Regions from separate parts of the Streptomyces sp. NPDC002868 genome, predicted to be linked through region 2. Evidence: riboswitches for the same ligand, from Rfam matches in the RefSeq annotation. Region 2 holds a riboswitch; each other region holds the start of a gene.
What was found. A riboswitch is a leader RNA that binds a small molecule or an ion and turns the genes downstream of it on or off. The one in region 2 is predicted to bind cyclic di-AMP.
Positions count from the first base shown of each region.

Region 1 (3,213 bases), on a different contig from region 2:
ATCCGGTGGTCACCATGACCGTGCCGACCGCGCTCGTGAGGTCGGCGACGGCGCGCTCGAAGCGCTCGGCCACGTCGTCGGGGTCGGTGCCAGGCCGGATGATGTCGTTGCCGCCGGCGCAGAACGTCACCAGATCCGGGGCGAGTTCCTTCGCCCTCGGTACCTGCTCCTCGACGATCTGGTCAAGGAGACGCCCGCGTACGGCGAGGTTGGCGTACCTGAAGGTGTGCTCCGGCGTCCGGTCGTCGAGCAGGACCGCGAACCGGTCCGCCCAGCCGACGTACATCCCGTTCGGACCCGGGTCTCCGACGCCCTCGGTGAAGCTGTCACCGATAGCCGCGTACGACCCGAATGCACCCTTTTTCCCTGTTCTCGAATCGTCTGCCACGAGACCACATCTTTCCCTTACGGATGTGACCTACGCGACCGTAAGGAAGGGTTGACGAGGGGTGATCTTTGCCACCGGTCAAGTTTCGTCCAACCCGGAATACGCCGACTCCCCCACGCCGCCGGACGGGGGGAGTCGACAACGGTGTGCCGTCTGCGCCTCAGATGGAGACGCCGTACTGGCGCAGGTACGCCAGCGGGTCGACATCCGAGCCGTAGCTCGGGCCGGTGCGGATCTCGAAGTGCAGGTGCGGGCCGCTGGAGTTGCCGGTGGAGCCGGAGAGGCCGATCTGCTGCCCACCGCTCACGCTCTGGCCGGCGGAGACGGCGAGCGAGGAGAGGTGGGCGTACTGCGAGTAGTTGCCGTCGCTGTGCTGGATGACGACCTCGTTGCCGTACGCGCCGCCCCAGCCGGCGGAGACGACGGTGCCCGCGCCGACGGCCTTGACAGTGGTGCCGGAGGAGGCCGCGAAGTCGACACCGGTGTGGTAGCCGCTGGACCACATGGCGCCGGTCATGCGGTAGGAGGTGGTGACGGTCGCGCCGTCGACGGGGGCGGTGAAGCCGGAGCTGCCGGCCTGCGAGGCGCTCGCGGAGTCGCCGGAGGAGGACTGTGCGGAGGAGTCCGAGACGGAGTCGGAGGCGGCCTTGGACTTCGACGCAGCCTTCGACTCAGCCTTGGACTCGGCCCTGGACTTGGACCGGTCCTGGCTCTCCTGGCGCGGCTGCGCCTTCTCCGGAGCCTTCGCCTTCGACTTCGCGCCGAGGGTCAGCTTGAGGCCCGGGTGGATCAGCGACGGGTTGTCGCCGACCTGCTCACGGTTGTCCTCGTACAGCTTCTTCCAGCCGCCGCGTACATCGTGCTCCTTGGCGATCTTGGCCAGGTAGTCACCGGAGACGACGGAGTACGTGGTGGGGACGGTGGCCGGCTTGGCTGCCACCGGGGCCGCGGCGGCGGTCACTGCCGTAGCGGGCGCCACGGCGGGAGCGGTCTTGCCCGCCGCGTGGGCGCCGGTGGCACCCATCAGCGGAAGCGCGATGGCGGCGCCACCCGTGCCGGCGGCGACGAAGCCGCGCGTGATCGGGCTGGTCTTGGGACGGCGGTGCTTACCCTTTGCGGGCATGGCGCATTCCTCTCCGGCGCCTACGAGGTGAGCTGTCGGGTTCGGGCTGGAGATGCCCGGCCGCGCAATGCGCGACTAAACCCCGAGCCATCCGGAACTCCGGAATGGCGAACTACCTGGGTCCCCCGCTCCTGCCACGCGTGGGTGGATTTTTCGAATTCCGGTCGGCGGCAGGATTAGGCGGTCCGTCCGGATTGACGGGAACGTAAGCGAGAGGGACGGGCGGGTACAAGCCATCACTTTCCCGGGCCAATGATCCGTGCGATATCGCCCCAGAATTCCGGTTACCCTCCGTAAAATGTGGATCTCGACCGGATCTCAACTGTCCCTCCGGCAACGGAGTTCGGCTCCGCCGTACCACCACGCACCGTCACGGATATGATCCTGCTCACGGGCCGGACCCCATCTCCCCTGTAGATGGGGCACGTTATGCCGAACCGGCCAATTCGGACAGAAGTGTCATTTAATGACTATCGACCGATCGGTCGCACTTACCTCCCAATTCCTGCCAACGTCGCAGGAATTCCACCGGGTCCCGCCGCCTTCCTCGACGACCATTTCCCATCCTTGACCGCAAAATAGGACAAAGTGCCGCAGGTGCCGGGGGTGGTCGCAGCGGGGTACCGAGGCCGGCCGAGTCCGGGTCAGAGTCGGAGCCGGGTCAGCGGCGGAGCCGGGTCAGCGGCGGCGCAGCCGGATCACGGTGGCGTCCATGTCGCCCTTGAGCCCGGTGTGCAATCCGTGGTGCACGAGTACGGCCCCCCGGTGTACGGCGCCGGTGTCCAGGCACTCGTAGGCGGCTGCCGGGTCGAGGCAGCGCAGCCTGAGCCTGGGCGGCTGCTCGCCGTAGTGCTGCGCCTGCAGCCAGGCGAGGACAACGCTCTCGTCGCCGCGTACGTACTGCACGGCGCTCAGCCCGCCCTCCGGCGCCCGCAGCCGGTGCAGCTCGCCGTGCTGCACCAGCGGCCTGATCTTCTTGTACAGGTCCACCCAGCCGCGTGCCTCTGCGAGCTCCTCGTCGGTCCACTCGGTGAGGTCGCCGCCGACCCCGAGAACACCGGCCATCGCGCTGACGAAGCGGAAGCGGAGCGTGCTGAACCGGCAGTTGAGCTGGACATTGGGGCTGTCGGTGACCCAGGCCGCCATGACCCGCGCCGGGTGCAGCTGGGTGAAGCCCTGCTGGATGGCGAGCCGGTCCAGCGGATCAGTGTTGTCGGAGGTCCACACCTGGTCGGTACGGGAGAGGATGCCGAGGTCGATCCGGCCGCCGCCGCCCGAGCAGGACTCGAAGGCGACGGACGGATGCGCGGCCCGCAACCGGTCGAGGAGTGCGTACAGCGCGTGCACATGCTCGACCCACAGCTTCTGCGGGTACTCCTCGCCGGGCCATCCGGCGTCCGTGAAGCAGCGGTTGAAGTCCCACTTCACATAGTCGATGGGTGCACTGCTGAGCAGCGTGTCCAACTGCTCCCAGAGATAGTCCTGTACGTCCTTGCGCGCGAGGTTCAGCACGAGCTGGTTGCGGAATTCGGTTCTGGCGCGGCCCGGGTGGTGCTGCACCCAGTCGGGGTGCGCGCGGTAGAGGTCGCTGTCGGCGTTGACCATCTCCGGCTCGACCCAGATGCCGAACTGCATCCCCAGCGCCTGCACTTCGTCGGCGAGCGGCCCCAGTCCCTTTGGGAAGCGCTCGGCGTTGGGCGTC
Region 1 is NZ_JBVHDR010000001.1:956,315-959,527, reverse strand. It holds gene ACZ3H8_RS04435 (SGNH/GDSL hydrolase family protein) at 1-388, opposite strand, end outside; gene ACZ3H8_RS04430 (M23 family metallopeptidase) at 549-1,511, opposite strand; cyclic di-AMP (ydaO/yuaA leader) riboswitch at 1,514-1,668, opposite strand; gene ACZ3H8_RS04425 (alpha-galactosidase) at 2,190-3,213, opposite strand, start outside.
Region 1: linked by a shared signal. The riboswitch ahead of ACZ3H8_RS04430 (M23 family metallopeptidase) and the one ahead of ACZ3H8_RS29100 (transglycosylase family protein) in region 2 are both predicted to bind cyclic di-AMP.

Region 2 (3,213 bases):
TGTGGAGTGCCGACCTCGGCAACGGGCACTACGGCGGGCTGCAGTTCTCGCAGGAGGCCTGGCAGGACTTCGGCGGTACGGACTACGCGCCCCGCGCCGACCTCGCCAGCCGCTCGCAGCAGATAGCGGTCGCCGAGAAGGTCCTCGACGCACAGGGCCCCGCGGCGTGGCCCGGCTGCGCGGCACTCGCCGGCCTGAAGAACGACGGCGCCGCCACCGGCGTCGACCCGGGCATCGTGCCGTCGTCCGAGCAGAGCACCCCGGTCGAGTCGCTCATACCCACGACCCCCTCCGCCGAGCCCACCACGGCGGCGTCTGCCGAGCCGACCGCGGACCCGGCCGAGTCGGCCGAGCCCGCCGAGTCGGCGGCCGCGGACGCGGCGCTGGGCGCCGACAGTGGCAGCGGCAAGCACCGTGGCGAGGCCGCCCCGGAGCAGACCGAGCCGGGCAATGCGGACAATGAGCGCGAAGTGGGTCGTCATGCCTCGCGAGGTGACGGTTCGGCACGCGACAATGCGGGCAACCCGGATGAGGAAGGCGAGACGGGCAATGCGGACGCCGCGCCCGGTGAGTACACCGTCCGGCCGGGCGACAGTCTGTGGGCCATCGCCGACAAGCAGAAGCTCTCCGGCGGCTGGACCGCGCTCTACGAGGCGAACCAGCAGACCGTCGGCGCCGACCCCGATCTCATCCTTCCTGGCCAGAGCCTTGATCTGGGCGTGAAGTAGGGGTAATTCGCCGCCAGTTCAGGGTCAGTTTCGCGGGCATATGTCCGAGTCTGCGCAAGTGAGACAAGGGTCTCTTTGTCCCAACTGCTGTGACTTGCCCGGCGGAACCACTCATTCCGCCCTTCACCTGCGGAAACGGGAGTGACTGGGGCGGCGAGATGGGCGATTTCTCCCCGATGTTCACCTTTGAACATCGGGGAGAGGTGTGTTTACGGTCTGATCGCTCGCCACCGCGGGCACCGCTGACCGTCACGCCGAATCCTGCCGACGGTCGGGGGGAGTAGTCGTCGCGCAGAGCGCCGAAGGCAGGAGCGGGGGACCCAAGGTAAGTGCCGGCCCCGGCCGTTGAGATCGACGGCTCCAACCGGCTTGGGGTGAAGCCGCGCGCAGGACGCGCGGCCGGGCAACTCGTCGGCCCGAACCCGACAGCTCACCTCGTAGGCGTCGGTGAGGAGATGTTCCATGCTGTTTTCCAGCAAGGGCAAGCACCGTCGCCCGACCGTTTTCAATCGGACTACGCGTTTCGCCGCCATCGCCGGCGTCACCGGTGCGGCCGTCGCCGCCCCGCTCCTCGGCGCCACCTCGGCGTCCGCCGCGACCACCTCCGAGTGGGACCAGGTCGCCCAGTGCGAGTCCGGCGGCAACTGGTCCATCAACACCGGCAACGGCTACTACGGCGGCCTGCAGTTCTCGGCCTCCACCTGGGCCGCGTACGGCGGCACGCAGTACGCCGCGAGCGCCGACCAGGCCTCCAAGTCCCAGCAGATAGCGGTCGCCGAGAAGGTCCTGGCCGGCCAGGGCAAGGGCGCGTGGCCGAACTGCGGCGTCAACCTGTCCAACGCCGCGAACGACGGCGGCTCCGCCGACGCCGGCACCACGCAGCCGGCGCAGCCGAAGCGTGCCGAGGTTCCCACCACCCGCTCCGAGCGCCCCGCCGCTCCGGCAAAGCCCGCGAAGCCCGCCGCGAAGGCCAAGGGCTTCAAGAAGGGCGACGGCGAGTACAAGGTCAAGGCCGGCGACACCCTCGGCAAGATCGCCGAGACCGAGAAGGTCAGGGGCGGCTGGCAGAAGCTGTTCGACCTGAACAAGGACATCATCGACGACGCGGACGTCATCTACCCGGGCCAGCAGCTCCACCTGAGCTGACCCGCTCCGCCCGAGCCGGCTGCCCCGGCTCCGCCCGAGCTGACCCCCCGGGCCCCAGAGCACCCCGGTCCGGCGCGCTATCCCCCGTACGCGCCGGGCCGGGGTTCTGCCTTGTCACTGCCTGTTCATGCCCTTTTCCGTCCCAGCGGGCGGGCACCGGCCGACCGATGCCCCGGAGCCGGTTAGGCTCTTGCCGCAAGGCCACGGAGACCCTGCACTGCCCTGCACTGCTTGTGTCCCACTGCTTGAGTCACATTTAGCGTCACATCCCAGAAGGAGATGCTCGTGCCGTCCATCGACGTCGTCGTAGCCCGGGAAATCCTGGACTCCCGAGGCAACCCCACGGTCGAGGTCGAGGTTGGCCTCGACGACGGCAGCACGGGTCGTGCTGCTGTTCCGTCCGGCGCCTCCACCGGTGCGTTCGAGGCTCTTGAGCTCCGCGACGGTGACCAGAACCGCTACCAGGGCAAGGGCGTCGAGAAGGCCGTCCTCGCCGTCATCGAGCAGATCGGCCCGGAGCTCGTCGGGTACGACGCCACCGAGCAGCGCCTGATCGACCAGGCGATGTTCGACCTGGACGCCACCCCGGACAAGTCCTCGCTCGGCGCCAACGCGATCCTCGGCGTCTCCCTCGCCGTGGCGCACGCCGCCTCCGAGGCCTCCGATCTGCCGCTCTTCCGCTACCTGGGCGGCCCGAACGCGCACCTGCTGCCCGTTCCGATGATGAACATCCTGAACGGCGGCTCGCATGCCGACTCCAACGTGGACATTCAGGAGTTCATGATCGCCCCGATCGGCGCGGAGTCCTTCTCCGAGGCCCTGCGCTGGGGCGCCGAGGTCTACCACACCCTCAAGAAGGTCCTGAAGCAGAAGGGTCTGTCCACCGGCCTGGGCGACGAGGGCGGCTTCGCGCCGAACCTCGACTCCAACCGCGCCGCGCTGGACCTGATCCTCGAGGCCATCAAGGAAGCCGGCTACGCCCCCGGCAAGGACATCGCGCTCGCGCTCGACGTCGCCGCGTCCGAGTTCTACAAGGACGGCTCGTACGAGTTCGAGGGCAAGTCCCGCTCGGCCGCCGAGATGACGGAGTACTACGCGGAGCTCGTCGCGGCGTACCCGCTCGTCTCCATCGAGGACCCGCTGTTCGAGGACGACTGGGCCGGCTGGAAGGTCCTCACCGACAAGCTGGGCAGCAAGGTCCAGATCGTCGGCGACGACCTCTTCGTCACCAACCCGGAGCGCCTCGCCCGCGGCATCGAGGACGGTGCCGCGAACGCCCTGCTCGTCAAGGTCAACCAGATCGGTTCACTGACCGAGACCCTGGACGCCGTCGAGCTCG
Region 2 is NZ_JBVHDR010000011.1:119,692-122,904, reverse strand. It holds gene ACZ3H8_RS29105 (transglycosylase family protein) at 1-728, shown strand, start outside; cyclic di-AMP (ydaO/yuaA leader) riboswitch at 1,016-1,187, shown strand; gene ACZ3H8_RS29100 (transglycosylase family protein) at 1,191-1,874, shown strand; gene eno (phosphopyruvate hydratase) at 2,160-3,213, shown strand, end outside.

Region 3 (3,213 bases), on a different contig from region 2:
TCAAGCTGGCGGTGCTGGTTGTGATCCTGGGCCTGGTGTACGTCAAGCGGGACGAGGAGAAGGTGGACAAGGCGCTGTTCGGCGCGGTGGGCGGGCTGACGGTCGCGAACATCTTCATCGCGACGCTCTGGACGTGAGCCGGGCGTGCGCCGGACATGAGAACGCCCGGGCGCCTGTGTCGGCCCCGGGCGTTCGTGCGTTGACCGGTCTCAGGCCGGGCGCACGCTGCCGTAGATCGGCATGTAGTAGATCGACTCCTCGCGGACGTTCGTACCCGGCTTGGGCGCGTGGATCATCTTTCCGTCGCCGATGTAGATGCCGACGTGGCTGATGTCGTCGTAGAAGAAGACCAGGTCACCCGGGAGCAGATCCTTCGTCTCGACCCGCACACCCACCTTCACCTGGTCCCAGGTGGTGCGCGGCAGGTCCACGCCCGCGGCCTTCCAGGCGGCCTGGGTCAGTCCCGAGCAGTCGTACGAGCTCGGGCCCGACGCGCCCCAGACGTACGGCTTGCCAATCTGGGAGCGAGCGAAAGAGAGGACCTTCTCGGCCTTCGCCGCGTACGTGGCGCCGCCCGTGGAACCGGAGCCGGTGTCCGACCCGGTGCCCGTGCCCGTGCCCGTGCTGCCGCCCTGGTTCTGCTCCTGTTCCTGCTCCTGGCGCAGGCGCTCGGCCTCCGCGCGGGCCTCCGCCTCCTCCTTGGCCTTGGCCTCGGCCCTGCGGCGGGCCTCTTCTTCCTTCTCGCGCTCGATCGCCGCGAGCCGCGCCTTCTCCTCGGCCGTCAGCTTCGACAGCAGCGTGCGCGCCTCGGCGAGCTTCGCCTGGACGTCCTGCTTGCTGGTGCGCAGGGCCTGCTGGGAGCGGGTGAGCGACTCGAGGCTTTTCGTCGCCTCCGCGCGCTGCTCGGCGGCCGCGGCCCGCTGAGTCTCGTAGTCGTCGATCACACTGCGCTGACGGTCGGTCATCCGGTCCATCAGCTGCGTCTGGTCGAAGTACGCCTGCGGGCTGTCCGCGAAGAGCAGCGCGGCGGTCGGAGTGACCGCGCCCGTGCGGTACTGCGCGGCCGCATAGGTGCCGAGCTCCCGGCGGGACTCGTTCAGCTTGTCCGTGCGCTTGGCGGCGTCGTCGAGGAGCTCGTCGACCTCGCGGCGCTTCTCCTCGGTCGCTTCCTTGGCCTTGTTGTACTTCTGGGTCGCTGTGCCGGCCTGCCGGTACAGGTCGTCGACCTTCTTCTGCACCTCTTCGACGGAGGGCTTCGGCTCGGCGGGTGCGGCATTGGCGCTCTGCGTCGACAACAGGGTGACGGAGGCGAGGGCTGCCGTCGTGAACCCGACGGCAGGGGAGGTCTTTACGGTTCGACTTCGCGTTTTGCGATGCGACGCCAAGGCCGGCATCTCCTTCTTCCGTGGACCGCCTACCGGGTTAGCTGTCGGGTTCGGGCGGAACGGAAGATCGCCCTACGGACCGAGTGAGGCGGTCCGATTCACCCCGGTTGTGCATGGTGGGTCCCCGGTTCCGAACTCCCTTGCGGAAAGCCCGAATTCGGCGCAGGCCGCCCGATTGGCGTGGATCGCCATGGGGGTACGGGCCGCCTTGGGGGAGCACGCTAGCCAACTCGTGTGGCTGCTGTGAAGGTTGATGTTCGAAATGTCCGATACATTTTCGTGACCTTGGCGATCGGCGAACCGGCGCCCCCAAATGATGACCCGATGGTATAGGCCGATGACGGAGAGTCGCGGCGTCGATCGCCCGTCGAATCGCCCGTCGAAACGTCCTGTGCATCGTCCGTCGTAACCCAATGCGGCGGCGAGCTGTCAGTGCGGCGGCCTAGACTCGTAGAGCGATGAGCAGCCTCTTTGACGACAGCTTCCTGGCGGACCTCCAGCCCAGCGCGGAGCACCACCCGCCGCCACCCGAGGACTCGGCCCCGGAGGAGATCCCTGACGATCTCTTCCAGGGCGCCTACGACGTCCCCCCGGCCCGGGACCCGTACCACCGTGACGGCGCCCCGCGCACGGTCGTGGACCCCGCCGCCCTGCTCGAAGGGCTGAACGAACAGCAGCGTGCCGCCGTCGTGCACACCGGCTCGCCGCTGCTGATCGTCGCCGGGGCCGGGTCCGGCAAGACCCGGGTGCTGACCCACCGGATCGCGTATCTGCTGGGCAGCCGCAGCGTCCACCCCGGCCAGATACTGGCGATCACGTTCACCAACAAGGCCGCCGGCGAGATGAAGGAGCGCGTCGAGCACCTCGTCGGCCCGCGCGCCAACGCCATGTGGGTTTCCACCTTCCACAGCGCCTGCGTCCGCATCCTGCGCCGGGAGTCCAAGAGGCTCGGCTTCACCTCTTCGTTCTCGATCTACGACGCCGCCGACTCCAAGCGCCTCATGGCCCTGGTCTGCCGTGATCTGGAACTCGATCCCAAGAAGTTCCCGCCGAAGTCCTTCAGCGCGAAGATCTCGAACCTGAAGAACGAGCTGATCGACGAGGAGACCTTCGCCGACCAGACTGTTGGGGGTACCTCCCAGGCCGAAGGCTCTGGGGGAGGTTTCGAGAAGACGCTCGCAGAGGCGTACCGGATGTACCAGGCGAGGCTGCGCGAGGCCAATGCCCTGGACTTCGACGACATCATCATGACGACGGTGCATCTGCTGCAGGCGTTCCCGGACGTCGCCGAGCACTATCAGCGCCGGTTCCGCCATGTCCTGGTGGACGAGTACCAGGACACCAACCACGCTCAGTACACGCTCGTACGCGAGCTGGTGGGTCCCTCTGGCCCGGACGACGACCCGGCCGAGCTCTGCGTCGTCGGCGACGCCGACCAGTCGATCTACGCCTTCCGTGGCGCGACCATCCGCAACATCCTCCAGTTCGAGGAGGACTACCCGGACGCGACGACGATCCTGCTCGAGCAGAACTACCGCTCCACGCAGACGATCCTCTCCGCCGCCAACGCCGTCATCGAGCGCAACGAAAGCCGCCGCCCGAAGAACCTGTGGACCAACGCCGGCGCCGGCGCGCAGATCACCGGCTATGTCGCCGACACCGAGCACGACGAGGCGCAGTTCGTCGCCGACGAGATCGACCGGCTGACGGACGCCGGCGACGCGAAGGCCGGCGACGTCGCCGTCTTCTACCGTACGAACGCCCAGTCCCGTGTCTTCGAAGAGATCTTCATCCGGGTCGGGCTGCCGTACAAGGTCGTCGGCGGAGT
Region 3 is NZ_JBVHDR010000002.1:746,615-749,827, reverse strand. It holds gene ACZ3H8_RS09335 (hypothetical protein) at 1-137, shown strand, start outside; gene ACZ3H8_RS09330 (C40 family peptidase) at 210-1,394, opposite strand; cyclic di-AMP (ydaO/yuaA leader) riboswitch at 1,397-1,558, opposite strand; gene pcrA (DNA helicase PcrA) at 1,844-3,213, shown strand, end outside.
Region 3: linked by a shared signal. The riboswitch ahead of ACZ3H8_RS09330 (C40 family peptidase) and the one ahead of ACZ3H8_RS29100 (transglycosylase family protein) in region 2 are both predicted to bind cyclic di-AMP.

Region 4 (3,213 bases), on a different contig from region 2:
CGAAGTGCGTGTAGTACAGGTCGATGTAGTCGCTGCGCAGCCGCTTCAGGGATTCCTCGGCCGCGGCCCTGATAGTCGTGGCGGAGAGCCCCCGGTACTGGGGGTGCGCGCCGACCTTGGTCGCGACGACGACGTCGGAACGGTTGCCGCGCGCGGTGAGCCAGTTGCCGATGACGGTCTCGGACTCGCCGCCCTCGTGGCCCGGCGCCCAGGAGGAGTACGTGTCGGCAGTGTCGACGAAGTTGCCACCGACGGCGGCGTACGCGTCGAGCACGGCGAAGGACTGTGCCTGGTCGGCGGTCCAGCCGAAGACATTGCCGCCGAGGGCGAGCGGGGAGACGGCGATGTCGGACGAGCCGAGGGTCCGGAGAGAAGTCATGGGTTGATCAACGCCCGTGGTGGCGCGCGCTATTCCGATCTACGCGCTGTACCGTCTACGCGCTGTACCGTCTACGCGCTGTACCGTCTACGCGCTGTACCGTCTACGCGCTGTACCGTCTACGCGCTGTACCGTCTACGCGCTGTACGGGTCTACGCGCTGTACCGGCAGCCCTGGCGTCGGGGGGTGTGCGCCAGAGCTGCCGGGGACTGTGGCGCACGATCAGACGCTGAGGCCCTTGCCGCGCAGCCACGCCATCGGGTCGAGCCCCGACCCGCCAGGCGTGTGGACCTCCAGGTGCAGGTGCGGGCCCGTCACATTGCCCGTCGCGCCGACGCGGCCGATCGTCTCGCCCGTCGTCACCTTCTGGCCGGCGCTGACCGAGATCGAGGACTGGTGGGCGTACCAGACCTCCGTGCCGTCTTCGAGCTCCAGCACCGTGCGGTAGCCGTAAGACCCGGACCAGCCCGCCGACTTGACGGTGCCGCTGTGCACCGCCTTGATCGGCGTGCCCGTCGGGGCCGCGAAGTCCAGGCCGGTGTGGTAGCCCGAGGACCACATGGAGCCGGACTCGCCGAACGTGGAGGTGATCGTGTACGAGGAGGTGGGCAGGGCGTAGCTCTTCGCGAGCTGGGCCAGCCGCTCGGCCTCCGCCTTGGCCGCCGCGGCCTTCTCGGCCGCGAGCTTCTCGGCCTCGGCCTTGGCCTCCGCCGCGGTCTGCTGCTTCGCGGCCTCCGCCGCGGCCTTCTCGGCCGCGAGCTTCTCCGCGGCCGCCTTCGCCTCGGCGTCCGCCTCCGCCTGCTGCTGCTCGGCCTGCTGGAGAATGCGGGCGCGCAGCGCCTCACCGGCGCCGGCCGCGCTGTCCGTTCCGGCCTCGGTGCCGGAGTCCGTGGCGAGGCTCATCGCCGTGAGCGGGGCCGCGTTCACGTTCCCCGCGTCGGCGTCCGACGCGTCGTCGGACATCAGGGAGCCCACACCCGGCAGGGACTTGGCGTCGGGCAGGTTGTCCGCGATCGAGTCGGGGAGCGATATGGAGACCGGCGGCTTGGCCTGCGCGGTTGCCATGCCGCCCGCGCCTACCGCAGCGATCACGCCGACGCCCAGCACCGTGGAGCTGCGGGCGAGCCCGCCGCGCTGCTTCATGACACGGTGCCGGCCGCGCACCGGACGGACGGAGTCCTCGGTGGGGTTCCATTCCTCCCATGCCCGCTCCGCCGGTTCGTCGCCGAAGAAGTCAGTTTCCAGGGTTCCGAAGGGTGCTTCGGGGGCAGGCTTGTTGGACGCCACGGAGGCGTGCTCCTTTCCTTCCTTCTCGCCTACCGGGTTAGCTGACGGGTTCGGAGCAGGAAGGTCTCCTACGGGCGCCTCGACCGCGGAAAAAGCGGCAAAAGGTGCCCGATTCACCCCAATTGGTGGTTCCCCGGTTCCCTTGCGGGATTCGGCGCGTGCGCACGGTGCCGTCTCTGGCGACGACTGGGACGACCGCGCTGCGTTATCGAACGTTAATAGACTCCGGGGTCGTATTCCAAGCTGTTCCGACTGATCATTAACGACTTTGACGGGGACTAACCAGGACACAAGCGGCCGGAGTCGGGCGACTTGATCTACCCGCGGGCCGGTACCTCATCTGACAGTGCTTCAAATGTTATGCGGAGGGGTGCGCTTCGACTACGCACGGTGCCGGGTCCTGCGTCGGGCGCGTCGGGCCCGTGGCCGCGTCCTGCGTCGGGCCCATGGCCGCGCGACGGGCCTTCACTTGCTCCGGCGCTCCAAGCCTGCAAGGGCTCTGACGACCGGCACGGTCCTGCGGCGGTCCGGCTGCCCCTCGGTGGGGCGGCTGACCGCCAGCAGCGCCATGTCGTCCGTGGCCCCGCCGCGCGTATGCCGTCGTACGTCGTCGACGAGCGCGTCCAGCAGCTCCTCGGGCCCGGGAAAGAGCCGCCCCGCGAGCCGCTCGCCGGGGTCGTAGAAGACGCCGCCCGCGTCGCGCGCCTCGGAGAGACCGTCCGTGTAGAGGAGCAGCGTGGCCCCGGGGGGCAGCGGATGCGCATCCGACCGGTCCGGCCACGCCCCCAGTTCGCCCATTCCCAGCGGCAGCGCGGCCTGGGTCGGCTCCAGGATGTCCACGTCCCCGTCGGCGTACAGCACCAGCGGTTCCGGGTGGCCCCGGTTCACCACCCGCACCACGCCCTCGCCGCGCGGGATCTGGGCGAGCACGGCCGTGGTGAACCCCTCGACGGCATCCAGTTCGTCGTGCCGCGTGCCCTCGCGCGCCAGTGCCCGCTCAAGACGCGCGGCGACCCCTTCGAGCGAACTCTCCTGCTCGGCAGCCTCCCGGAACGCCCCGAGGATCACGGCCACCGTTTCGACCGCCTCCAGCCCCTTGCCCCGTACGTCTCCGACCACCAGCCGCACCCCGAAGGGCGTGTCCTGTACGGCGAAGAGGTCGCCGCCGATGAAGGCGTCGGCCTGCGCCGCCTCGTACCGCGCGGCGATGTGCAGCCCGGCGATCCGGGCGGCGGGGGCGGGCAGCACGGCGCGCTGGGCGGCCTCGGCGATCACCCGGGCGGAGGCGAGGCGCTCACGGCTGAGCCGTACGAGGCGGTTGATGAGCAGGGCGAGCCCGGCGACGGTGAGAACGGTGAACAGCTCGGTGAACGACGTGACCTCGGACACGGTCTCGTTGTAGTAGCGCAGACCGAGCACGGACAGGGTCGCCGCGATGCCGGTCAGCAGAGTGGCGATCCAGGAGGAAAAGGGCGCGGCGATCAGCGGGGCGGCCGCGAAGAACGGCACGGCCGTGAATCTGGGCGGGGTGAAGTAGTCGAAGACAA
Region 4 is NZ_JBVHDR010000004.1:17,685-20,897, forward strand. It holds gene ACZ3H8_RS14015 (aldo/keto reductase) at 1-379, opposite strand, end outside; gene ACZ3H8_RS14020 (M23 family metallopeptidase) at 602-1,666, opposite strand; cyclic di-AMP (ydaO/yuaA leader) riboswitch at 1,678-1,833, opposite strand; gene ACZ3H8_RS14025 (PP2C family protein-serine/threonine phosphatase) at 2,132-3,213, opposite strand, start outside.
Region 4: linked by a shared signal. The riboswitch ahead of ACZ3H8_RS14020 (M23 family metallopeptidase) and the one ahead of ACZ3H8_RS29100 (transglycosylase family protein) in region 2 are both predicted to bind cyclic di-AMP.